Linked DNA regions of Salinivibrio kushneri. The protein of the gene in region 1 interacts with the protein of each later gene in a pairwise test. Links are inferred from orthologs where the notes say so. Each region holds a gene or a part of one and is shown in the gene's direction. Other genes may lie near its edges.

Region 1 (12,067 bases):
GATAAGATTAACGGCAGTGCTATCAAAGTGACCAATGCTGGCATCATGGGTTGAGAACCCCCCAATCGCGACGGTTGAAAAGCTATGCCCGATGGCATCGAACGCAGACATACCCGCAAGCCAATAGGCCAGCGCACAGCTCACGGTCAAGGTGAGATAAATGTACCAAAGCACCTTGGCTGTCTCGGCTATTCGCGGTGTCATCTTGGTATCTTTGACAGGACCAGGGATTTCCGCACGATATAGCTGCATTCCCCCGATACCAAGCACAGGCAAGATAGCCACTGCCAGCACAATGATCCCCATCCCCCCGAACCATTGAAGCAATTGGCGGTAAAAAAGAATTGCTTTAGGGAGCTCGTCCAGCCCCACAATGACGGTTGCGCCCGTTGTGGTTAAGCCAGAAAAAGATTCAAAAAAGGCTTCACTGACCGATAAATCGGGTTGCTCCGATAACATCAGCGGCACCGAGCCGGCGCTACCGATCACCGTCCAGAACAAGACAACAATCAAAAAGCCATCACGTGCTTTAAGCTCATGGCGATAATTTCGATTAGGGAACCAAAGTAACCCGCCACCCGCTAGCAGGAGGAAAAAAGTTAATACAAAAGGATACCCCGCACCGTCGCGATAGATAAATGCAACCAGCGCAGGCGCAAGCATGGTTATGCTGAACAGGGCCAGCAGAAGTCCGACAATGCGGGTAATGGAACGAAATTGCATAGCCTGACGTGGCCCTCTTATCGGCGATAGCCTCTCACTACCGTCTCGTCGTTACACGTTTAGCAGGCTAGGAGCCTGACACGGTAATATTGTCCAACGGGTGCGCGTGAGCTTGCCCGCGGGTCTGATTTTTTAGTGCATCGAGGAAAGCGTCAATATACCGCGCATCGATACGCACATTTAATCGCACATTATGGCTGAATTCTGCATCGAGCTGAACGCCATCATGTTGCTTAAGCAATGACTCTATCGTGTCAATGTGAGCATATTCACAGCTTATCGTGTAAGGGACTGTCACTGCCACTTCCCGCGTGGTCAAAAGGCCTAGGGCTTGTTGCACACTACTGCCATAAGCCTTTACCAGCCCGCCAGTACCCAATTTAATCCCACCAAAGTAGCGCACCACCACCGCACAAACCTCACCAACGTTCGCGCCTGATAGTTGTGCAAGCATCGGCTTACCTGCGGTTCCCGCGGGCTCACCGTCATCACCACATCCCCATTGCACGGAAGATTCAGGCCGACCGGCAACAAATGCCCAGCTGTGATGACGCGCATCAGGGTAGGTTTCTCGCAGCGACTGAATAAACTGCTTCGCCTCTTCTTCCCCAGGCGTATGGGCAAGATAGGTAATAAACCGACTTTTTTTTATTTCAAGCTCGTGCCTCACGGTTTCGGCAGGCACGGCATAGGGCGTGATCGGCATAATGCTACAACCTTTGTGTCTCAGCGACGCACTGTACCATATTCCCCCAAGCACGACAGGGACTCGGCCACAGTAAAAACAACCCATACCACATATTTTAAACATTCGTTTAACTTTTGGTTGTCATTTCTTATAACAATGATCCACACTAGGTCGCATCTGGTCTAACCAGAACACTATTCAACCAGGATGGTACTGCCAACGTGGAGAACAACCATGATCTACCAAGGAGATAACCTTTCAGTTCGTGCATTGGATAACGGCATTGCAGAGCTGACCTTAGACAGCCAAGGTTCTGTCAACAAACTGGATTTGGCAACGCTAGAAAGCTTAGACCAAGCCCTCGATGCGTTGTCGGGTCGCGATGACATCAAGGGGCTGTTGCTAACCTCTGCCAAATCAGCCTTTATTGTCGGTGCCGACATCACTGAATTTCTCGGACTGTTCGCTAAACCCGACCAAGAACTGTCTGATTGGGTATCTCGCGCCAATGCCATTTTCAATCGTTTAGAAGACTTACCCTACCCAACCCTTAGCGCGATCAATGGTCATGCACTAGGCGGTGGTTGTGAGTGCATACTCGCCACGGATCTTCGTGTCGCGGGCAAGGATGCGCGTATTGGCCTTCCTGAAACTAAGTTAGGCATCATGCCAGGCTTTGGTGGCACCGTGCGCTTGCCACGGCTTATCGGCGCGGATACTGCGATGGAAATTATCACGGCAGGGAAAGATAAACGTGCCTCTGCCGCCCTCAAAGAAGGCTTGGTGGATGCGGTCGTCGAGAATGACAACCTTCGCGACGCAGCGATTCGAATGCTTAGCCAAGCTATTGACGAGAAAATTGATTGGCAGAGTCGTCGCCAACAGAAAAAACAACCTTTAGGTCTGAATCGTACCGAAGCGGCGATGAGCTTTACCATGGCTAAAGGTATGGTGGCGCAGGTCGCTGGCAAGCATTACCCCGCACCAATGACCGCAGTGACGGCCATTGAAGAAGCCGCAGGGATGACGCGCGATGAAGCGCTTAAGGTCGAAAACCGCTACTTCGTTAAGCTGGCTAAAACCGATGTCGCGCAAGCCTTGGTGGGTATTTTCCTTAATGATCAAGTCATCAAAGGCAACGCCAAGCAAGCGGCTAAACAAGGTAAAGATACGCAGCGAGGAGCTGTGCTCGGCGCAGGCATTATGGGAGGTGGCATTGCCTACCAATCGGCGCTTAAAGGCGTGCCGGTGATGATGAAAGACATTGCTCAAGCCTCACTCGACCTCGGCATGAAAGAAGCAACCAAGCTGCTGAATAAGCAGCTAGAGCGTGGTCGTGTCGATGGTTTTAAAATGGGCCAAGTGCTGTCGTCAATCACCCCAAGTCTTCACTATGCGGGCATTGAACAAAGTGACGTGATCGTCGAGGCCGTGGTCGAGAACCCGAAAGTGAAAACCAGCGTGCTCAAAGAAGTCGAAGCGCTAGTCAGTGACGACACGGTAATTGCGTCTAACACCTCGACCATTCCTATCAATACACTGGCGGAGTCTTTATCGCGCCCTGAAAACTTCTGTGGCATGCACTTCTTTAACCCGGTTCACCGCATGCCGTTAGTTGAAGTTATCCGCGGCGAGAAAACCTCTGATGAGACCATTGCACGCGTCGTGGCCTACGCCGCCAAGATGGGTAAATCGCCCGTGGTCGTCAACGACTGCCCTGGCTTTTTCGTCAACCGCGTATTGTTCCCCTACTTCCATGCCTTTAGCTTGCTACTGCGTGACGGCGTGGACTTCCAACGCATTGACAAAATCATGGAAAAACAATTTGGCTGGCCGATGGGCCCGGCGTATCTGCTTGATGTGGTTGGTATCGATACCGCACATCATGCTCAGGCAGTGATGGCAGAAGGCTTCCCAGATCGTATGAGCAAATCTGGCCGCGATGCTATTGATGTGATGTTTGAAGCCGAGCGCTTCGGTCAGAAAAACGGCAAAGGTTTCTACCGCTACACCACAGATAAAAAAGGCAAGCCGAAAAAAGAAGCCGACGAAGCAGTCCCTGCTTTGCTCGCCCCCGTGATTGAAGGGGGTCAAGCAGAGCTCAGTGACGAAGACATTATCGCGCGCATGATGGTGCCGATGATCAACGAAGTCGCCCGCTGCTTGGAAGAAAACATCATTGCCTCTCCGGCTGAGGCAGACATCGCCTTGGTGTATGGCATTGGCTTCCCTCCATTCCGAGGTGGCGCTTTCCGTTATGTCGATACCTTAGGTGTTGATAACTACGTCGCCATGGCAGACAAATTCTCTGACCTCGGCGCTTTGTATCATGTCCCTACGGATATGAAACGTCGTGCCGGCGATAAACAGGCTTACTTTGATGTCACACCGGTCAACGCACCGCAATCAGCCTAAGTTTAAGGAGAGAACAATGAACAATGTAGTGATCGTTGACTGTATCCGTACCCCCATGGGCCGTTCGAAAGGCGGTGTATTTCGCAACGTCCGCGCTGAAGATCTATCCGCGCATCTGATGAAATCTCTGCTGGCACGCAACCCTGCGGTAGAAAGCACCAGCATTGAAGACATTTACTGGGGCTGTGTACAGCAAACACTCGAGCAAGGCTTTAACATTGCCCGTAATGCGGCACTCCTTGCTGGCATCCCACATAGTGTGGGCGCGACTACCGTCAACCGCCTGTGTGGTTCGTCGATGCAGGCACTGCACGATGCGGCTCGCGCGATTATGGTGGGTGACGGTGATACCTTCATCATTGGCGGGGTTGAGCACATGGGTCATGTTCCAATGAACCATGGGGTCGACTTCCACCCAGGGATGTCAAAGTCCGTTGCCAAGGCGGCAGGCATGATGGGGCTCACCGCTGAAATGCTCGGCCGTATGCATGGCATTAGCCGTGAAATGCAAGACCAGTTTGCCGCTCGCTCCCATGCTCGCGCGCACGCGGCCACCGTGGAAGGACGCTTCAAAGATGAGATAGCCCCCATTGAAGGTCACGATGCGGATGGTTTATTAACGTTAGTGGAAGACGATGAAGTGATTCGTCCAGAAACCACCGTAGAAAGCCTTGCTGGCCTGCGTCCAGCCTTTGACCCTGCCAATGGCACGGTCACGGCGGGCTCTTCGTCGGCATTATCAGATGGCGCCTCTGCCATGCTGGTGATGAGCGAAGAAAAGGCTAAAGCCCTGGGACTACCTATCCGTGCTCGTATCCGTGCCATGGGCGTTGCGGGTTGCGATCCGTCGATTATGGGCTATGGCCCGGTACCTGCGACTAAAAAAGCGCTCAAACGTGCTGGGCTGAGCATCGATGATATTGATTTGGTCGAGCTCAATGAGGCATTTGCCGCCCAGTCTCTGCCTTGTGTGAAAGATCTTGGCCTGATGGACAAAGTGGATGACAAGGTTAACCTCAACGGTGGTGCGATTGCGCTGGGTCACCCACTAGGTTGTTCAGGTGCACGCATCTCGACCACCTTGCTACATCAAATGGAGCGTCAAGATGCGACAATAGGCTTGGCAACCATGTGTATTGGCCTAGGCCAAGGCATCGCCACCGTGTTCGAACGCGTCTAACGATGAAGCTATCATTGACAAAGAGCGGCTGAGTCCGCTCTTTTTTTTGGCTTGCGTCATCCGGCTCGCAATCGCATAGTGATTGATGTAACGCAAGTGGTGGTAACTTCATCCGGCCTAGTATGGCCGCTCACTGACTTCAACCGGGAGAATGCTATGTTTAACGCGCTTGTCCTTGAACAACACGAAAAGCAAACCCTCGCGAAAATCACCTCGCTCGATGACGATTTACTCCCAGACGGTAATGTGACTGTCGATGTCGATTTTAGCTCTTTGAATTATAAAGACGGCTTGGCCATCACCGGAAAAGGCAAGATTGTTCGCCAATTCCCGATGGTGCCAGGTATCGACTTTGCCGGCACGGTTGCGGATAGCCAACATCCCGATTACCAACGCGGCGATAAAGTGGTACTGACTGGCTGGGGCGTTGGAGAGTCATACTGGGGAGGCATGGCAGAGAAAGCGCGAGTTAATGGCGACTGGCTCGTTCCCCTTCCTGAGGGACTAACTGCGCAGCAAGCGATGATGGTAGGCACCGCTGGGTTTACCGCGATGTTATGTGTACAAGCTTTAGTCGATGGTGGCGTGAAACCTGAAGATGGTCCTGTGTTAGTCACCGGTGCCAGTGGCGGTGTTGGCTCGGTCGCGGTCACCTTATTGCATGCTTTGGGCTATCGCGTCAGTGCCGTCACAGGTCGGCTTGAAACCAATCAAGCGTGGCTTAAGCAACTAGGCGCGGACGACGTGCTACCGCGTGAGTCCTTCAGCGCACCCGGTCGCCCGCTGGACAAGCAACAGTGGGCTGGCGCGATTGATACCGTGGGCAGTCAAATGCTCGCCAATGTCCTCTCACAAATCCAGTACGGGGGGACGGTCGCCGCATGCGGTCTTGCCGGCGGTTTCGATTTACCGGCGACTGTGATGCCGTTTATTTTGCGCAATGTGCGATTGCAAGGTGTCGATTCAGTCTCTTGCCCGAAAGCACAACGTCAAGCCGCATGGCAGTCACTCACTAAACTCCTCCCGGCCAGCTACTTTGAACAGGCATGCCACACTATCGCACTGGCGCAAACACCAGCGTACGCAGATAAAATCATTGGCGGTGAAATAAAAGGCCGTGTGGTGATTGATATTGCCAATCAAGGTGAGTAATGCAACTAGCGGCCCGCCTGCTTTCATAGGTTGGCCGTTTTTTGTGCCTGGTCGGCAAACAACGGACAAAAAAATCCCGCTCAGAGAGCGGGGAAGCCCAAGAAAACTGGGAGTGAGTGTAGCTGTTGAGTGAGTTAGCCTAGTCAGGCTGCGAGCGTGGCGTTGAGGTCGATAAGGCTTCTACCAATAACCCCAAGGCTGCGGCGCAGATTGCTAGTGTTGCCAAGAGAGTGTGCTCATGACTGTGCGTTAATCCCCAAAAGGCGAGTCCGCTAAGCCCTGTGTAAGCAGCGATACGGTGTCCATAAGCCAAGCCCAATTTGCCCGTCTGTGCTTTTCTCATGGTCTCACCTTTCGTTAACGACTTGTTAATTAATTTACACAACTCATTTACAACCGCAACCCCGTTTGAATAATTTCTCGCCATAAGTATGATCAGGTCGACACTTTTTGAGGTAAGAATGATGACATCCCCTTTTGACCACGCCGATCTTCAACTCGACGCCAACGGCCTGCGCTGCCCCGAGCCAGTAATGATGGTGCGTAAGCGTATCCGCCATATGGATGACGGTCAGACCTTGCTTATCACCGCGGATGATCCCTCCACAACACGGGATATCCCGAGTTTTTGTCGCTTTATGGACCATACCCTGGTCGCAGCCCAGACAGAGACCGTGCCGTTTCAATTTTTGATCAAAAAAGGGCTGGCATAACGCCAACCCTTACAAACCATCATTGTCTTGCGCTAACTCAGTAGATACCAGGTATCAAGGACAGCCAACGCCGCAAACATGGCTGCGGCGAGCGCCCGTACCACCGCAAATGGCACATGACGTTGAATTCTATCACCGGCCAACACCACGGGAACATTGGCCAACAGCATGCCAATGGTTGACCCAATCACCACAATCCAAAGCGCATCATTAAACTGAGCGCCCAATGCTGTGGTTGCGATCTGAGTTTTATCGCCGATTTCTGCAACAAAAAAGGCACTGAAGCTCGCCCAGAAAGCACTTTTACCCTGAATCCCTTCTTCCTCAAGCTTGTCAGGGATCAGCATCCATAAAGCCATCACGCCAAAACTGATGATCAAAACAATATGCAATACGGTATCGGTCAGTATATCGGCCGCGACCATCCCGAGCCAGGCGGCAATAGCGTGGTTAACCAACGTCGCCACGAAAATAGCAAAGATAATCACCGCGGGCTTACGAAAACGTGTCGCTAACGCCAGCGATAGTAGTTGGGTTTTATCCCCGATTTCCGCCAAGGTGACGGTGGAGATAGAAATAGCAAGAACGCTCATGACATTGCTCATCTGGGGCAGGGCTTATTATGATTCAACCACGACAACACACACGCCCCACCCCGGTTCGTGCGATTGTCGTTGGTCTCGTCAAGCCCAGAGCACCTAATGGCAGGCTTGCAATCACCATGAAGATTTTGCTTCAACTATGTTGATGATTGCCCCACTGACTGTGCAGTGGTCGACTACTCCCCAAGACGGCGCTAGTGTACGATTTGAACAATCGCTTGGCAACTTCTATTCCTCCTCCCTCTACACGCAGAAAATAAGCGAATCAAAGGCGCACAAAAATCCGCCAGCCCCCTACTGCTTGAGCGCGCTGCGAGTTATAATTGCCAGCTATTTTCTCCATTCATCAACTCGCGCGAACCTGACAATGCATAAATTCGATATCAAAACCTTTCAGGGTATGATCCTCGCGCTGCAGGATTATTGGGCCCAGCAAGGCTGTACCATTGTTCAGCCGCTAGACATGGAAGTGGGTGCAGGTACCTCCCACCCAATGACATGCTTGCGTGCACTTGGTCCAGAGCCCATTGCAGCGGCTTACGTTCAACCTTCTCGTCGTCCTACCGATGGGCGTTATGGCGAGAACCCGAACCGTCTGCAGCACTACTACCAGTTTCAAACCATCCTGAAACCGTCACCCGATAACATTCAAGAGCTGTATTTAGGCTCGCTGCGTGTGCTGGGTATTGATCCAGAAGTCCACGACATTCGCTTTGTGGAAGATAACTGGGAAAACCCAACGCTTGGCGCTTGGGGCCTAGGCTGGGAAGTCTGGCTGAACGGGATGGAGATCACCCAGTTTACCTACTTCCAACAAGTCGGCGGGCTGGAATGTAAGCCGGTCACTGGTGAGATTACCTACGGTATCGAACGTCTGGCGATGTACATTCAAGAAGTCGATTCTGTGTATGATCTGGTTTGGACCGATGGCCCATTTGGCAAAGTGACCTACGGCGATATTTTCCACCAAAACGAAGTGGAGCAATCGACCTACAACTTTGAACACGCTGATGTTGATTTTCTGTTCCGCTACTTTGATCAGTGCGAAGCCGAAAGTACCAAGCTACTGGATCTCGAGCAGCCGCTCCCTTTGCCTGCTTACGAACAGATCCTAAAAGCCGGTCATGCGTTCAACCTGCTGGATGCGCGTAAAGCCATCTCAGTGACTGAACGTCAACGCTATATTCTGCGCATTCGCACACTGACTAAACGTGTCGCCGAAGCCTACTACGCATCTCGCGAAGCGCTGGGCTTCCCGATGTGCCGACACACCAAATAAGGGAGCATCATGGCAACGCAAAATTTCCTGATTGAGCTCGGCACTGAAGAGCTACCACCCACAGCCTTGCGCACCTTGGCTGAAGCTTTTGCCAGCCAATTCGACGCACAATTGAAAGACGCTGATCTGAGCCACCAAGGGATTACTTGGTACGCCTCCCCGCGTCGCTTAGCACTTAAAGTTGCGGCGTTGAGCGATCGCCAGCCAGATAAAGTGGTTGAGAAACGCGGACCTGCGATCAGCGCCGCCTTTGACGCAGATGGCAACTCCACCAAAGCGGCCATGGGTTGGGCGCGCGGTAACGGGATTGACGTGAGCGAGGCCGAGCGCCTAAAAACCGATAAAGGTGAATGGTTGCTGTATCGTCAACACGTACCCGGTCAAGCCATCGACGTCTTATTGCCGGTACTGGCCGACAACGCCCTGAGCAAACTGCCTATTCCTAAACCCATGCGCTGGGGTGACAAAGACACCCAGTTTATCCGCCCAGTGAAAACCTTGGTGATGCTGTATGGGGACACCTTGATTGAAGGCACCATCCTTGGCGTGGCGTCCAATCGCGTGATTCGCGGTCACCGCTTTATGGGTGAATCGAGCTTAACGCTGGATCATGCTGACCAATACCCAGAGCGCCTCGAGCGTGAAGGTAAGGTCATGGCCGATTATGAAAAGCGTAAGGCATTGATTATTAAAGATGCCAAAGCAGCAGCTGCCGCGGTTGGTGGGATGGCTGAGCTGGATGAAGACTTGGTTGAAGAAGTCACTTCACTGGTGGAGTGGCCAGTGGTACTGACTGCCTCTTTTGAGGACAAGTTCCTTAAAGTGCCATCAGAAGCGCTGGTGTACACCATGAAAGGCGACCAAAAGTACTTCCCTGTCTATGACGCTAACGGCGAGCTACTACCTAAGTTTATCTTCGTCTCTAACATTGAATCGAAAGATCCGGCGCAGGTTATCTCAGGGAATGAAAAAGTCGTGCGTCCTCGCCTCGCGGATGCTGAGTTCTTCTTTGATACTGACCGCAAGCGCCCATTGATTGATCGCCTGCCAGAGCTAGATAGCGCGGTATTCCAAAAGCAATTGGGTACCATCAAAGATAAAACCGACCGCATTACGGCACTCGCAGGACAGATTGCAGAGCGTATCGGTGCCGACAAGGCACACACTGAGCGCGCGGGCCAACTGGCTAAGTGTGATCTCATGACCTCAATGGTGTTTGAGTTCACCGAAACCCAAGGCGTGATGGGCATGCACTATGCGCGTCATGATGGCGAGCCCGAAGCCGTAGCGCTGGCGCTGAATGAGCAATACTGGCCACGCTTTGCCGGTGATAAGCTACCTACGACGCCGGTCTCCTCAGCACTCGCGATGGCTGACAAAATGGATACCATCGTGGGCATCTTTGGGATTGGTCAAGCACCTAAAGGCAGCGACCCCTTCGCCCTGCGTCGTGCCGCGTTAGGCGTTCTGCGTATTATCGTCGAGAACGGCTATCAGCTTGATCTTGTCGACCTCATCCGCGATGCCAAAGCTCAGTACGATGACCGTCTGACTCACAAAGAGGTAGAGGCGGATGTCCTCGACTTTATGCTAGGTCGTTTCCGCGCCTGGTACCAAGATATGGGCTATAGCGTGGATATCATCCAAGCGGTGTTGGCACGTCGTCCAACCAAGCCTGCTGACTTTGACAGTCGCGTTAAAGCGGTGTCGCACTTCCGCAGTCTTGAAGAAGCCGAAGCGCTTGCCGCGGCCAATAAGCGTGTAGGCAATATCTTGGCCAAGTATGACGGCGAGCTCCCTAGCAGCGTCGACACTAGCTTGCTACAAGAAGACGCTGAAAAAGCATTAGCGGACGTAGTGGCAGAGAAAGTCGCCGCGGTTAAACCTTTATTTGCTGACAGCGATTATCAAGGCGCATTGACCGAGCTGGCGCAACTGCGCACACCGGTTGATACCTTCTTTGATAACGTGATGGTCATGGCAGATGATCCTGCACTGAAAGCCAACCGTTTAGCGATGCTTCATCTTATCCGTGAGCAATTCCTCAACGTGGCAGATATCTCTGTTCTACAGAAGTAATTATCAGCAATACACGACTCAGCCCCGCTATGACGCGGGGCTTTTTTTTGGGGTGTTTATACGCGTACGCCTGTCTTCGCTACCAACTCTCGTCTAACTTGCTACCAACTCTCACGCTCGTTGGTTACCGACCTCAACGACGCTAATCTCCCTGCTTATCGAACGATGCCCCGTAGGTTTCACGTGGAACATCTGGCTTGTTGTTCATTGAGCGACGCTGACCGTCAGAGTGTAGAGATTATGTAACAACTCCTGTCAACCACAGCAGTTAGTGACTATCAGCTAACAAACTTATCAGACTTTCTTTTATACAACATATTGTTGTATGTTGATTGCAGCTTAACCACAACAACGATACAGATATTTAAAGGCAGTAATCATGGAAGTCACTCACTTTGGCGAGAAGTTAGCAAATCACTCGGGCATCACACAGTTAATGGACGATCTTAATGACGGCTTGCGTAATCCAGATGCCATTATGCTGGGTGGCGGCAACCCCGCTGCGATACCGGAAATGCTCGATTACTTCAAAACACTGGGCCAATCGATGCTCGATGATGGAAGCCTCGTTCATGCGATGGCCAACTATGATGGTCCACAAGGTAAGTCAGCCTTACTCAGCGCGCTCGCCGAGCTGCTAAATAAAACCTATGGCTGGCAGCTTTCTAGCAAAAACATCATGCTGACCAATGGTAGCCAAAGTGCATTCTTCTATCTCTTTAACCTATTGGCTGGGCGCTACGCCGATGGCAGCCACAAAAAAATCTTGCTGCCCCTGGCGCCCGAATATATCGGTTATGGTGACGCCGGCATCAACGACGATATCTTTGTTAGCTACCAACCTGACATTGAATTATTGGATAACCGCCAATTTAAGTACCACATCGACTTCAGTCGCCTAAAGATTGACGAAAACATTGGCGCCATCTGTGCTTCCCGCCCGACTAACCCTACCGGGAATGTGTTAACTGATAACGAAATTCAACAACTGGACCAACTCGCACGCGACAACAATATTCCACTGATCATCGATAACGCCTATGGCACGCCCTTCCCTGATATTATCTTTGAAGACGTCGCACCGTTCTGGAATGAAAACACCATCCTCTGCTCTAGCCTCAGTAAGTTAGGCTTGCCGGGTGTGCGTTGTGGGATCGTGATTGCGAATGAAGCCGTGATCAGTGCGATGTCAAATATCAACGGCATCGTCAGCCTGTCGCCAAACAGTGTGGGGCC
Region 2 (12,066 bases), 2.1 Mb from region 1 along the record:
GTCAACGGCAGTGCGAAAAAAGGCTACGTCAATTGCTTGGGTGCACTCACTGGCGGTCAAGCGGTACAGCAAGCAAAAGCGGGTATCGAAGCGATTTACCTATCAGGCTGGCAAGTGGCGGCTGACAACAACACAGCCTCAAGTATGTATCCAGACCAATCCCTGTATCCGGTTGACTCTGTGCCCGCTGTCGTCAAGCGTATTAATAATGCGTTTCGCCGAGCGGACCAAATTCAGTGGTCTAAAGGAAGTTCACCGGAAGAGGGCACGGATTACTTTTTGCCGATTGTAGCGGATGCCGAAGCAGGCTTTGGTGGCGTGCTTAACGCCTACGAGCTGATGCGCAACATGATTGAGGCTGGCGCTGCAGGCGTGCATTTTGAAGACCAGCTCGCGTCAGTGAAAAAATGCGGCCACATGGGCGGGAAAGTGTTGGTGCCGACCCAAGAGGCGGTACAAAAGTTGGTAGCGGCACGCCTCGCTGCGGATGTGGCGGGCACAGATACTTTGGTGATTGCGCGTACTGATGCCAACGCGGCGGATCTATTAACCTCAGATTGCGACCCATACGACAAAGACTTTATCGTTGGCGAGCGCACAGCCGAAGGTTTCTATCGCGTGCGTCCAGGGATTGAGCAGGCCATTTCTCGTGGTTTGGCGTATGCGCCTTATGCCGACCTGATTTGGTGTGAAACCGCGAAGCCGGACTTGGAAGAAGCACGCCAGTTTGCTGAAGCCATTCATGCCCAATACCCAGACCAGCTTCTGGCGTATAACTGTTCACCGTCTTTCAACTGGGAGAAAAACCTGGATGCCGAGACCATCGCGCGCTTCCAGCAAGAGCTGTCAGACATGGGCTACAAATATCAGTTCATTACCTTAGCGGGTATTCATAACATGTGGTACAACATGTTCGACCTGGCCCACGCTTATGCGCAAGGTGAAGGCATGCGTCACTATGTTGAAAAGGTTCAGCGTCCAGAGTTCGCTGCCGCAGAGCGTGGCTACACCTTTGTCGCGCACCAGCAAGAAGTAGGCACTGGGTATTTTGACCAAATGACCAATATTATCCAAGGTGGCCAATCCTCGGTGACGGCATTAACGGGCTCGACAGAAGAAGACCAGTTCTGATAGCGAGATAAAGGTTATCTATCAACAAAAAGGGAGTGCTTGACTCCCTTTTTTATTTATTCGCCCTCTTCAACGGGCTCACTTTCTTCTTGGATCTCGAGCAGTGTCGAAGCGATGGCGACAAAATCACTGTCGGTGATGATCCCAACTAAACGCTGGTGTTTCACTACCGGCAAACAGCCTATTTTACGCTCCAACATGGTTAGCGCTGCCGCTCGTAAGGATGCGCCTGGGTCGACCGTGAATAATTGCTTATCAATAAAGTGTGACAGGGGGGTATGAATCTGGTGATCGCCATTGGTGGTTTTGCCCAGTGACGAGGCTTGCGCTGACAGCACATCTCTTTGGGTGACCAGTCCTAATAAACGCTCATCATCATCCACAATAGGTAGGTGACGGAAGCGTTCGGCGCGCATTAAACGGTGTGCATCGTCAAGTGTGTGGTTAGGGCTAAGCGTATGTGGATGCCGGGTCATCATATCATCAACAATAAACATGGCACCTCCTTGTCGTTAGAACACAGGGTTACTTTTACTGTAGTGCAGTTGTGCTGGGTTAGACGTGATATGCATCAAGATAACTACGCGCATCGGGGCAAATGTTGTGTCCAAGGGGACCTGTGCAAACAATGCCTGAATCAAGCATGCAGCTTGCTTGATCTTCACGGTGGGCTACCTATACTAGCGGCCTGCTTTTTATCTAGGCAAAGGTCATGCAATTATCCGATTTTCACTTTGAACTCCCCGATGAGTTAATTGCGCGCTATCCGCAACCGGATCGTAGCGCGAGCCGCTTGCTCTCGCTCGATGGCACCAGCGGTGACGTGGTACATCGTCAGTTTAAAGACATCCTCGAGCTGGTTGAGCCGGGTGATCTGATGGTGTTCAACAACACGCGCGTGATCCCGGCGCGTGTGTATGGGCGCAAAGCCTCGGGGGGTAAAATAGAGGTGCTGGTGGAGCGTGTGCTTGATGAGCAGCGCTTCCTCGCCCATGTGCGTGCCTCTAAAGCCCCCAAACCCGGTGCTGAGCTTTTTCTCGGTGATGAGGGACAAGTCGCGGCTCAGATGGTGGCGCGCCACGATGCACTATTTGAAATTAAGCTCAATCACGATCAAGGTGTGGTGGACACGCTCAATCAAATTGGTCATATGCCACTGCCGCCCTATATTGATCGCCCTGATGAAGAGAGCGATAAAGAGCGCTATCAAACGGTGTACGGTGAGAAGCCAGGGGCAGTCGCTGCGCCCACTGCAGGCCTACACTTTGATGATCAGGTGATGGCTGCCCTCAAACAAAAAGGCGTCAACATCGCCTTTGTTACCTTGCATGTCGGTGCGGGCACATTCCAGCCAGTGCGGGTGGATAATATCGAAGAGCATGTGATGCATGCCGAGTATGCCGAAGTGCCACAAGAGGTCGTTGATGCGGTGAACCATACCCGTGCGCAAGGCAAGCGGGTGATTGCGGTGGGGACCACCTCGGTGCGTTCACTGGAAAGTGCGGCACAGGCGGCCAAGCAAAAAGGTGAGCCACTGTCCCCGTTTTTTAATGACACCCAGATTTTTATCTATCCGGGGTATCAATGGCAGTTAGTGGATGCATTGGTGACCAATTTCCACCTGCCGGAATCAACCTTGATTATGTTGGTAAGTGCCTTTGCCGGTTACCAACACACCATGACGGCTTATCGTGCCGCGGTTGAAGAGCGCTATCGCTTTTTCAGCTATGGCGATGCCATGTTTATTACCCGTCAGCACAACTGACGACATGATGAGGACACAGGCTCTCATGCCTGTGTGCGCTATGCTTGCGACAGAGTCAATCTGTTAGCATAAGACACACGCCAGACTGTTTCTCTGGCACTGAGGAGGATTCGTGGAATACGAACTGAAAAAAACCGACGGACGCGCCCGCCGTGGCCGCTTAATTTTTGAACGCGGCACCGTGGAAACGCCCGCTTTTATGCCGGTGGGCACCTATGGCACCGTCAAAGGGATGACCCCTGAAGAAGTGAAAGGCACGGGAGCGGAGATCCTGTTAGGGAACACGTTCCACCTGTGGCTACGCCCAGGTCAGGAAATTATGCGACTGCACGGGGATTTGCATGACTTTATGCAGTGGCATGGCCCTATTTTGACCGATTCAGGCGGTTTCCAAGTGTTCAGTTTGGGCGATATCCGCAAAATCACCGAAGAAGGGGTGCACTTTCGCAATCCGGTTAACGGCGATCGCATCTTCATGGACGCAGAAAAATCGATGGAAATCCAATATGACCTGGGTTCAGACATCGTGATGATTTTTGATGAGTGTACGCCGTATCCTGCCACACACGAAGAAGCGAAAAAGTCGATGGAAATGTCATTGCGCTGGGCGAAGCGTAGCCGCAATCATTTCGACAAATTAGGTAACAAAAATGCCTTGTTTGGTATTGTACAAGGCGGTGTTTACGAAGACTTGCGTGATGTGTCAGTAGAAGGCCTTACCGAGATTGGTTTTGATGGTTACGCGGTTGGCGGCCTAGCGGTCGGGGAGCCAAAAGAGGATATGCACCGGATCTTGGAGCACACTTGCCCGCAGCTTCCAGAAGATAAGCCCCGCTATCTAATGGGCGTGGGTAAGCCTGAAGATTTGGTGGAAGGTGTGCGCCGTGGCGTAGATATGTTCGACTGTGTAATGCCTACCCGAAATGCCCGCAACGGCCACCTGTTTATTACTGGCGGTGTGATCAAGATCCGTAATGCGAAACATAAAAGTGATACCTCGCCTTTGGATCCTGAGTGTGACTGTTACACTTGCCGCCATTATAGCCGTGCTTACCTCTACCATTTAGACCGCTGTAATGAGATCCTAGGCGCGCGACTCAATACTATCCACAATTTGCGCTACTATCAGCGAGTGATGGAAGGTTTGCGTAACGCGATTGACGAAGGTAGATTAGATGCCTTTGTAGCGGATTTCTACGCGCGTCGTGGCAAGGAAGTGCCGCCGCTCGATTAATTTCGAATTCAACAACTAGAACGAGGACGTGATTGAATGTTTATCTCACAAGCTCACGCAGCCGCTGAAGCCGGACCACAAGGTGGCGGAATGCAGCTTTTTATCATGCTTGGTCTCTTTGCGGTGATTTTTTACTTTATGATCTACCGCCCGCAATCTAAGCGTGTCAAAGAGCACAAAAACCTGATGGCATCTATGAGCAAAGGGGACGAAGTGCTAACTGGGGGTGGTTTAGTGGGTAAGATCACTCAAATCGCTGAAGACAATGACTTTATTGTGATTGCCCTCAACGATAACAACGAAGTGACCATCAAAAAAGACTTCGTGACGGCAGTACTGCCTAAAGGTACTATCCAGTCTCTCTAATTCTCGCAACCATAAAGGATGCATGCTGTGCTAAACCGTTATCCTTTGTGGAAGTACATCATGGTGCTAGTAACCTTGGTTATTGGCATCGTGTATGCGCTTCCCAATTTATACGGTGAAGATCCAGCAGTACAAATTTCCGGGGCGCGTGGCGCCTCGGTAGATATGACTGCCTTGGACTCCATCAAACAGACCCTCGAATCGAACGACCTTTCCTACCAATCCATTGCGCTCGAAGACGGTACCGTCTTAGCCCGCTTTAAAGACACGGAAGCACAAATCAGTGCCCGTGATGCCTTGATGTCGCGTTTCGACAGTGATGACTATGTGGTCGCCTTAAACTTAGCGCCTGCAACGCCATCGTGGCTGGATGCGCTGGGTGCCACTCCGATGAAGCTTGGCCTAGACCTACGCGGTGGGGTGCACTTCCTGATGGAAGTGGACATGGATGCAGCATTAGAAAAGCTGATCACCCAGCAAGAAGACAGCTTCCGCACCGACTTACGTGAAGCGCGTATCCGTTATCGTGGCTTGCGTGTAGAAGATAATACCCGTGTGGTGGTGAACCTGCGTAATGCGGAAGATGCTAACAAAGCGCTAGATCTGCTCTCGAACAACTACCTCGACATGAATTTTTCTGTCGATGAAGACGAAGGTCGCCTGACAGCCGTTTACAAAGAAGAGCGGCTAAAAGAAATTCGTAATTACGCGGTTGCGCAAAATATTACCATTCTGCGCAACCGTGTGAATGAACTTGGTGTGGCCGAGCCTTTGGTTCAACGCCAAGGTGCAAGCCGTATTGTGGTTGAACTCCCTGGCGTGCAAGACACGGCACGTGCGAAAGAAATTCTCGGTGCCACCGCGACCTTGGAATTCCGCGAAGTGGATCAAGACGCCGACTTATCTGCCGCCATGGCTGGCCGTGTACCACCAGGCAGTGAGCTGATGCGTACCCGTGATGGCCGTCCCGCCGTGCTGAAAAAGCGGGTCATTTTGACGGGCTCACACATTACTGACGCCAGCTCGTCACGCGACGAATACAGCCGCCCTCAAGTCAATATCTCTCTCGACAGCGAGGGGGGAGACAAGATGGCTGACTTCAGTAAGCGCAATATTGGTGAGCTGATGGCGACGGTATTCGCAGAATACAAAGACAGCGGCGAGCGTGACGAAAACGGCAAAGTGATCTTGGAAAAACACGAAGAAGTGATTAACCAAGCCACGATACAGTCTGCTTTGGGACGCAATTTCCGCATCACAGGCATCGACTCTGCTGCTGAAGCACACAATTTGGCGCTACTGTTGCGAGCGGGTGCCTTGATTGCACCAATCTCGATTGTTGAAGAGCGCACTATTGGTCCATCAATGGGGCAGCAAAATATCAACATGGGTGTGCAAGCCTGTATCTGGGGCTTGGTGGCGGTGATGCTCTTCACCTTGGTTTACTATCGTCGCTTTGGTCTTTTTGCCAACTGCGCCTTGTTCGCCAATATCGTCCTGATCATCGGTATTATGTCTTTGATCCCTGGGGCAACCATGACGCTGCCTGGTATTGCCGGTATTGTCCTGACGGTGGGGATGGCGGTCGACGCCAACGTGCTTATTTTTGAGCGCATCCGCGAAGAAATCCACGAAGGCCGTAACCCTCAACACGCAATCGACCGTGGTTATTCTAATGCGTTTAGTACCATCGCTGATGCCAATATCACCACCTTGATCACTGCCATCATCTTGTTTGCAGTGGGAACGGGCGCGATAAAAGGCTTCGCGGTGACACTGTCGATCGGTATTTTGACCTCGATGTTTACAGCCATCATTGGTACGCGTGCACTGGTTAACCTGGTGTACGGTGGTAAGCGCGTCAAGAAACTGTCGATTTAAGGGAGTCCAAGCATGTTTCAAATATTTAAGCCGGACATGTCGATCAACTTTATGCGTTGGTCTAAATTGGCCTTCGTTTTGTCCATCGCCATGATTGCCGCGTCTGTCGTCACCCTATCTACCAAGTGGTTAAACTGGGGGCTCGACTTTACTGGCGGTACCTTGATTGAAGTGGGCTTTGAACAGCCTGCTGACTTACCGCAAATTCGTGAGTCGCTCGCCGCTGACGGCTTCGGTGATGCCGTGGTCCAAAACTTTGGCAGTGCCACGGATGTGATGGTGCGCCTGCGTCCGCGCGATGACATGGAAGGCGAGAACCTAGGTAATGAAGTGCTTAATGCCATCAAAGCAGGCACGGGTGATCAGGTAGAAATGCGCCGCATCGAGTTTGTTGGCCCGAATGTGGGTGACGAGCTGACCGAAGCGGGTGGGTTGGCGATCATCATCGCACTGGTTTGTATCCTGATCTACGTGTCGTTCCGTTTCGAGTGGCGTTTGGCCGCGGGCGCGGTGATGGCACTGGCGCATGATGTGATCATTACCTTGGGTATTTTCTCCTTGTTCCAAGTCGAAGTGGACTTGACCATTGTCGCTGCGTTGCTGACAGTGGTGGGGTACTCGTTGAACGATACCATTGTAGTATTCGACCGTATTCGTGAGAACTTCCGCAAGCTGCGTAAAGGTGAGTCAGATGAAATCATTAATGCCTCTGTCTCTCAGACGCTAAGCCGAACGACTATCACCTCGGGCACTACATTATTTGTGGTGATTGCGCTGTTCACCTTGGGTGGGTCGATGATCCACGGCTTTGCGATGGCCTTGCTGATTGGTATCACCGTCGGTACCTACTCTTCAATCTACGTAGCGTCTGCACTGGCATTGAAGTTGGGGATTGCGCGTGAGCACCTCTTGGTGCCAGAAGTGGAAAAAGAAGGACAAGAATTCGACGCTATGCCTTAATACGCTCGCCCTGCCTGCATGATGGTGGGGCGACGTTTTGATTATTGGGGGTAAGCACTTAGCATGGTGCGCATCTCAAAGAGGCAATTGGTGATTGAACGACACAAAAAAAGCGACGCTCATCGAGCGTCGCTTTTTTATTCCCTGAGGGGAGTATTATTTTTTCATCGACTCAGGCGCGTTTTCGCGTACTTTGGCCAGCATGCCTTTTACCACACGTGGCGCGCCGCTTACGACATTACCGCTACGCATGTAGTCGGTACCGCCGTTAAAGTCGGTACAAATCGCTCCAGCTTCGCGGGCAATCAATTCGCCTGCAGCGATATCCCAAGGCTTAAGGCCAAGTTCAAAAAAGCCATCAACACGGCCTGCGGCTACATAGCAAAGATCGAGTGCGGCCGAACCGGTGCGACGGAAGTCAGCACAATCGACAAACAACGCGCTCACAACTGCCATAAAGCCTTCAGCATGTTGCTTCGCTTTGAAAGGGAAGCCCGTTGCTAGGATGGTGCCGTCCAGCTCTTTTGCACTACCGGTACGAATACGTTTGTTGTTGAGTTGCGCGCCAGCACCACGTTGTGCGGTGAACAGCTCATTACGGATAGGATCGTAAACGCAGCCGATCTCAGTGCGGCCTTTAATGCGCACCGCGATAGACACGCTGAAATGCGGAAAGTCGTTAACGAAGTTGGTGGTGCCATCCAGTGGGTCGATGATCCATTGATAGTCGCTATCTTTCCCTTCAGCCACGCCTGACTCTTCGCCAACAATGGTGTGGTCCGGGTAGGACTTTTTGATGATGTCGATGATGATTTGTTCTGCCGCTTTATCGACGTTAGTGACAAAGTCATTACTGCCTTTTTGTGCGGTTTCGATGTTGTCTCTGTTTTCTGCAGATTTAGCGATAAAATCGCCAGCCTTCCGTGCAGCACGGACGGCGATGTTTAGCATCGGATGCATACGGTTTTCCCAACGGATGTTAAAGAACGAAAGCGGAGCGGAGTATAACAGAGCCAGAGCAAAAGGAAAGTGGGTATTTTTTGACCTAAGCGATATCACCGAGCTGGCGCGACACGCTTAGCTGAGAAGTATTATCGATTGCACTGTGATAAACTGCGCAGATCTGACAGACCCCTGCTCACCCCACCGAGGGTGCACAGCGTAAGAGACGAAAACAACATCATGCTAGATCAAATCCGCGTTGTATTGGTGGGGACCTCCCACTCCGGTAATATTGGCTCGGCAGCCAGAGCGATGAAAGTCATGGGGCTTAGCAATATGACCCTCGTAGCGCCTGACTGTGACGTGGATGGTCAAGCCATTGCGTTGGCAGCCGGTGCCAGTGATATTGCCAATAATGCGCGGGTGGTCGGGACCTTAGAAGAGGCAGTGGCAGACTGTGGCCTTGTCGTCGGTACCAGTGCGAGAAGCCGGACGCTCGAGTGGCCGATGCTAGATGCGCGCGAATGCGGTAAAAAGGCGGTTGAAGAGGCCAGTGCTCATCCGGTGGCGATTGTTTTTGGCCGCGAACGCACTGGCTTGACCAATGAAGAGCTGCAAACATGCCATTATCATGTCTCGATTCCGTCAAACCCTGACTACAGCTCGTTAAACCTCGCGATGGCGGTGCAAACCCTGTGCTATGAAATGCGCGTCGCTTGGTTAGACAGTCAAGCATACCAAGGGTCTAGCGTTGAAGAGACTTACCCTTTAAATGAGGAGCTCGCTCGGTTTTATCAGCACCTTGAAACCGTACTGACTAAAACGGGATTTATTCGCACCCAGCATCCTGGGATGGTGATGACCAAGTTGCGTCGGCTGTTTAACCGAGCGCGACTGGAGAGCCAAGAATTAAATATCTTGCGCGGCGTGCTGTCCTCTATCGAAAAAGTGACCAAACAAGCGGCATCGAGCGAGCAAAATACCGATAATCATCGCGCTCAGTGATCCTTTCAAGCGAACACGCGTAAACCTGGAGTGAAAGCCTGACAAAAATACTCAGGTAAATACTTGACCAAATTACTCGGGTATGTAACTATCTGAGCATCTATTCACCACAGGTAGCGTGTTATGAGATTGACTTCGAAAGGCCGTTATGCGGTTACCGCCATGCTCGATGTGGCGCTTCATGCCGAGCAGGGCCCAGTGCCACTGGCGGACATCTCTGAGCGTCAAGGCATTTCCTTGTCTTATCTTGAGCAACTTTTTTCACGGCTCCGTAAATCGGGGTTGGTGACAAGTGTACGTGGTCCCGGCGGCGGGTATCGTCTCGGTGTTGCGGCAAGTGACATTGCCGTAGGTGCCGTGATTGCTGCCGTTGACGAATCTGTCGACGCGACCAAGTGCCAAGGTAAAGCGGATTGCCAAGGCGGCACCCGTTGTTTAACACATACTCTGTGGCACGACTTAAGTGCCCGAATTAGCGGCTTTTTAAACGACATCACGCTCGGTGAGCTGATGCATGATAATGAAGTGAAGCAAGTAGCAGATCGTCAGGACGCTAAACTGGATGCCTCATTGGCGCCCAGAAATACATTTAGCTCGAAGGTCAAACAAGATAGCGCCACCATAGGCGTGAACGTTCGCTCCTGATGACCAATGTCGGTGTAATTGGAGAAAAACATGAAATTGCCCATTTATTTTGATTATTCAGCCACGTGTCCGGTGGATCCGCGCGTTGCTGAAAAAATGAGTCAGTACCTGACCATGGACGGGTTTTTTGGTAACCCGGCCTCTCGATCACACCGCTTTGGCTGGCAAGCAGAAGAAGCGGTTGATACAGCGCGTGAGAACATTGCCAATTACTGCAATGCCGACCCACGTGAGATCGTATTTACCTCTGGGGCGACTGAGTCAGACAACTTGGCTATCAAAGGTATTGCCAATTTCTACTCCAAGAAAGGCAAGCACATTATTACCTGCAAAACAGAGCATAAAGCCGTGCTTGACCCTTGCCGTCAATTGGAGCGTGAAGGCTTTGAGGTGACCTATCTTGAGCCGGAAGAAAACGGCTTGGTCGATCTGAAGAAACTCGAAGCAGCGATGCGTGACGACACGATTTTGGTGTCAATCATGCACGTGAACAACGAAATCGGTGTGATTCAAGACATTTCTGCCATCGGTGAGCTTTGCCGTGAGCGCAAAATTATGTTCCATGTTGACGCGGCTCAGTCAGTCGGGAAAGTGCCACTGGATGTCAAAGAGATGAAGATCGATTTGATCTCGTTCAGCGCACACAAAGCGTACGGCCCGAAAGGCATTGGTGCCTTGTACGTTCGCCGTAAGCCACGCGTCCGCATTGAAGCGCAAATGCATGGTGGTGGTCACGAGCGTGGCATGCGTTCAGGCACATTGCCAACCCACCAAATCGTGGGCATGGGCGAAGCGTTCCGTATCGCGAAAGAAGAGCGCGAAAAAGACTTTGAGCATGCACTGGCGCTGCGCAACCGCTTTTATGAAGGCGTGAAAGATTTAGAAGAAGTTTACGTCAATGGAGACTTGGAACAGCGTGTTCCACATAACCTAAACGTGAGCTTTGCATTTGTTGAAGGCGAGTCTTTGTTGATGGCATTGAAAGATCTGGCGGTATCGTCAGGGTCTGCGTGTACCTCAGCAAGCCTTGAACCTTCCTATGTGCTTCGAGCGCTTGGACGCGACGATGAGCTTGCACATAGCTCGCTGCGCTTCTCATTTGGTCGCTTTACGACTGAAGAGGAAGTGGATTATGCGATTGAGAAAGTGCGTGAAGCAGTCAACAAGCTGCGTGAAATGTCACCACTTTGGGACATGTACAAAGACGGTATCGATCTAAGTACCGTTGAATGGGCGCACCACTAACTCGAATAACGCGCCAGCTGGCAACAGTGAGCAATCATATTGAGGAAACGATTATGGCTTACAGCGATAAAGTAATTGACCACTACGAAAACCCACGTAACGTTGGCTCGTTTGAGAAAGGCGACCCATCGGTTGGTAACGGCATGGTTGGTGCCCCTGCGTGTGGCGACGTCATGAAGCTACAAATCAAGGTGAATGACGAAGGCATCATCGAAGACGCCAAGTTTAAAACATACGGCTGCGGCTCGGCGATTGCCTCGAGCTCGTTGGTCACCGAGTGGGTGAAAGGCCGCTCAATTGACGACGCTGCTGCGATCAAAAACTCTGAGATCGCTGAAGAACTAGAGCTACCACCGGTGAAGGTGCACTGTTCTATCTTGGCGGAAGACGCCATTAAAGCAGCGGTCAGTGATTACAAGAAAAAACACCAGCAGTAAAACGAAGGGGTTGTTGATATATGGCTATTACCATGACTCAGGCGGCAGCAGATCGCGTCAGAGCGTTTCTCAATAACCGTGGCAAAGGCATTGGCTTGCGCCTGGGCGTGAGAACGTCAGGGTGTTCAGGCATGGCCTATGTACTCGAATTTGCGGATGAGCTGCAAGAAGGCGATCAGGTTTTTGAGTACGATGATGTCAAGGTAATCGTCGATGGTAAGAGCTTGCTCTATCTCGAAGGGACAGAGCTGGATTTTGTCAAAGAAGGCCTGAATGAAGGTTTTCAATTCAACAACCCTAACGTGAGTAGTGAATGTGGTTGTGGCGAAAGCTTCAACGTGTAATCCGTGAGAGCACATGAATCATTTTGAACTTTTCGAGCTACCGTATCAGTTTGAGCTGGACGGTAGCTCGCTTTCTTCAACATTTCGGGAATTGCAGCGCCAGTACCATCC

What was found.
Region 2: the proteins of tusA (region 1) and N8M53_RS09950 interact in binary tests that used the Escherichia coli proteins (3 or more experiments, as listed by UniProt). The link is inferred for Salinivibrio kushneri from one-to-one orthologs.

The regions. Positions count from the first base shown.
Region 1 is NZ_CP114588.1:8,202-20,268, reverse strand. The notes cover bases 5,292-8,246. They hold tusA (sulfurtransferase TusA), read left to right. Parts: upstream 5,292-6,622; coding sequence 6,623-6,871; downstream 6,872-8,246. Other genes in these bases: glyQ (glycine--tRNA ligase subunit alpha), read left to right, coding at 7,841-8,246; N8M53_RS00050 (TMEM165/GDT1 family protein), read right to left, coding at 6,904-7,464; N8M53_RS00060 (hypothetical protein), read right to left, coding at 6,298-6,501; N8M53_RS00065 (MDR family oxidoreductase), read left to right, coding at 5,292-6,158. In the rest of the region: N8M53_RS00085 (TrkH family potassium uptake protein), read right to left, coding at 1-723; N8M53_RS00080 (YigZ family protein), read right to left, coding at 791-1,429; fatty acid oxidation complex subunit alpha FadB, read left to right, coding at 1,646-3,826; acetyl-CoA C-acyltransferase FadA, read left to right, coding at 3,843-5,006; more of N8M53_RS00065, read left to right, coding at 5,163-5,291; more of glyQ, read left to right, coding at 8,247-8,752; glyS (glycine--tRNA ligase subunit beta), read left to right, coding at 8,762-10,831; N8M53_RS00035 (valine--pyruvate transaminase), read left to right, coding at 11,211-12,067. UniProt on the Escherichia coli protein: Sulfur carrier protein involved in sulfur trafficking in the cell. Part of a sulfur-relay system required for 2-thiolation during synthesis of 2-thiouridine of the modified wobble base 5-methylaminomethyl-2-thiouridine (mnm(5)s(2)U) in tRNA.
Region 2 is NZ_CP114588.1:2,111,317-2,123,382, reverse strand. Bases 9,113-12,066 are described here. They hold N8M53_RS09950 (IscS subfamily cysteine desulfurase), read left to right. Parts: upstream 9,113-9,959; coding sequence 9,960-11,174; downstream 11,175-12,066. Other genes in these bases: hscB (co-chaperone HscB), read left to right, coding at 11,969-12,066; iscA (iron-sulfur cluster assembly protein IscA), read left to right, coding at 11,632-11,955; iscU (Fe-S cluster assembly scaffold IscU), read left to right, coding at 11,228-11,611; iscR (Fe-S cluster assembly transcriptional regulator IscR), read left to right, coding at 9,408-9,929; trmJ (tRNA (cytosine(32)/uridine(32)-2'-O)-methyltransferase TrmJ), read left to right, coding at 9,113-9,284. Also shown: aceA (isocitrate lyase), read left to right, coding at 1-1,131; N8M53_RS09995 (CBS domain-containing protein), read right to left, coding at 1,188-1,628; tRNA preQ1(34) S-adenosylmethionine ribosyltransferase-isomerase QueA, read left to right, coding at 1,844-2,896; tRNA guanosine(34) transglycosylase Tgt, read left to right, coding at 3,009-4,130; preprotein translocase subunit YajC, read left to right, coding at 4,167-4,496; protein translocase subunit SecD, read left to right, coding at 4,524-6,377; protein translocase subunit SecF, read left to right, coding at 6,390-7,337; suhB (inositol-1-monophosphatase), read right to left, coding at 7,494-8,297; more of trmJ, read left to right, coding at 8,520-9,112. UniProt on the Escherichia coli protein: Master enzyme that delivers sulfur to a number of partners involved in Fe-S cluster assembly, tRNA modification or cofactor biosynthesis. Catalyzes the removal of elemental sulfur from cysteine to produce alanine.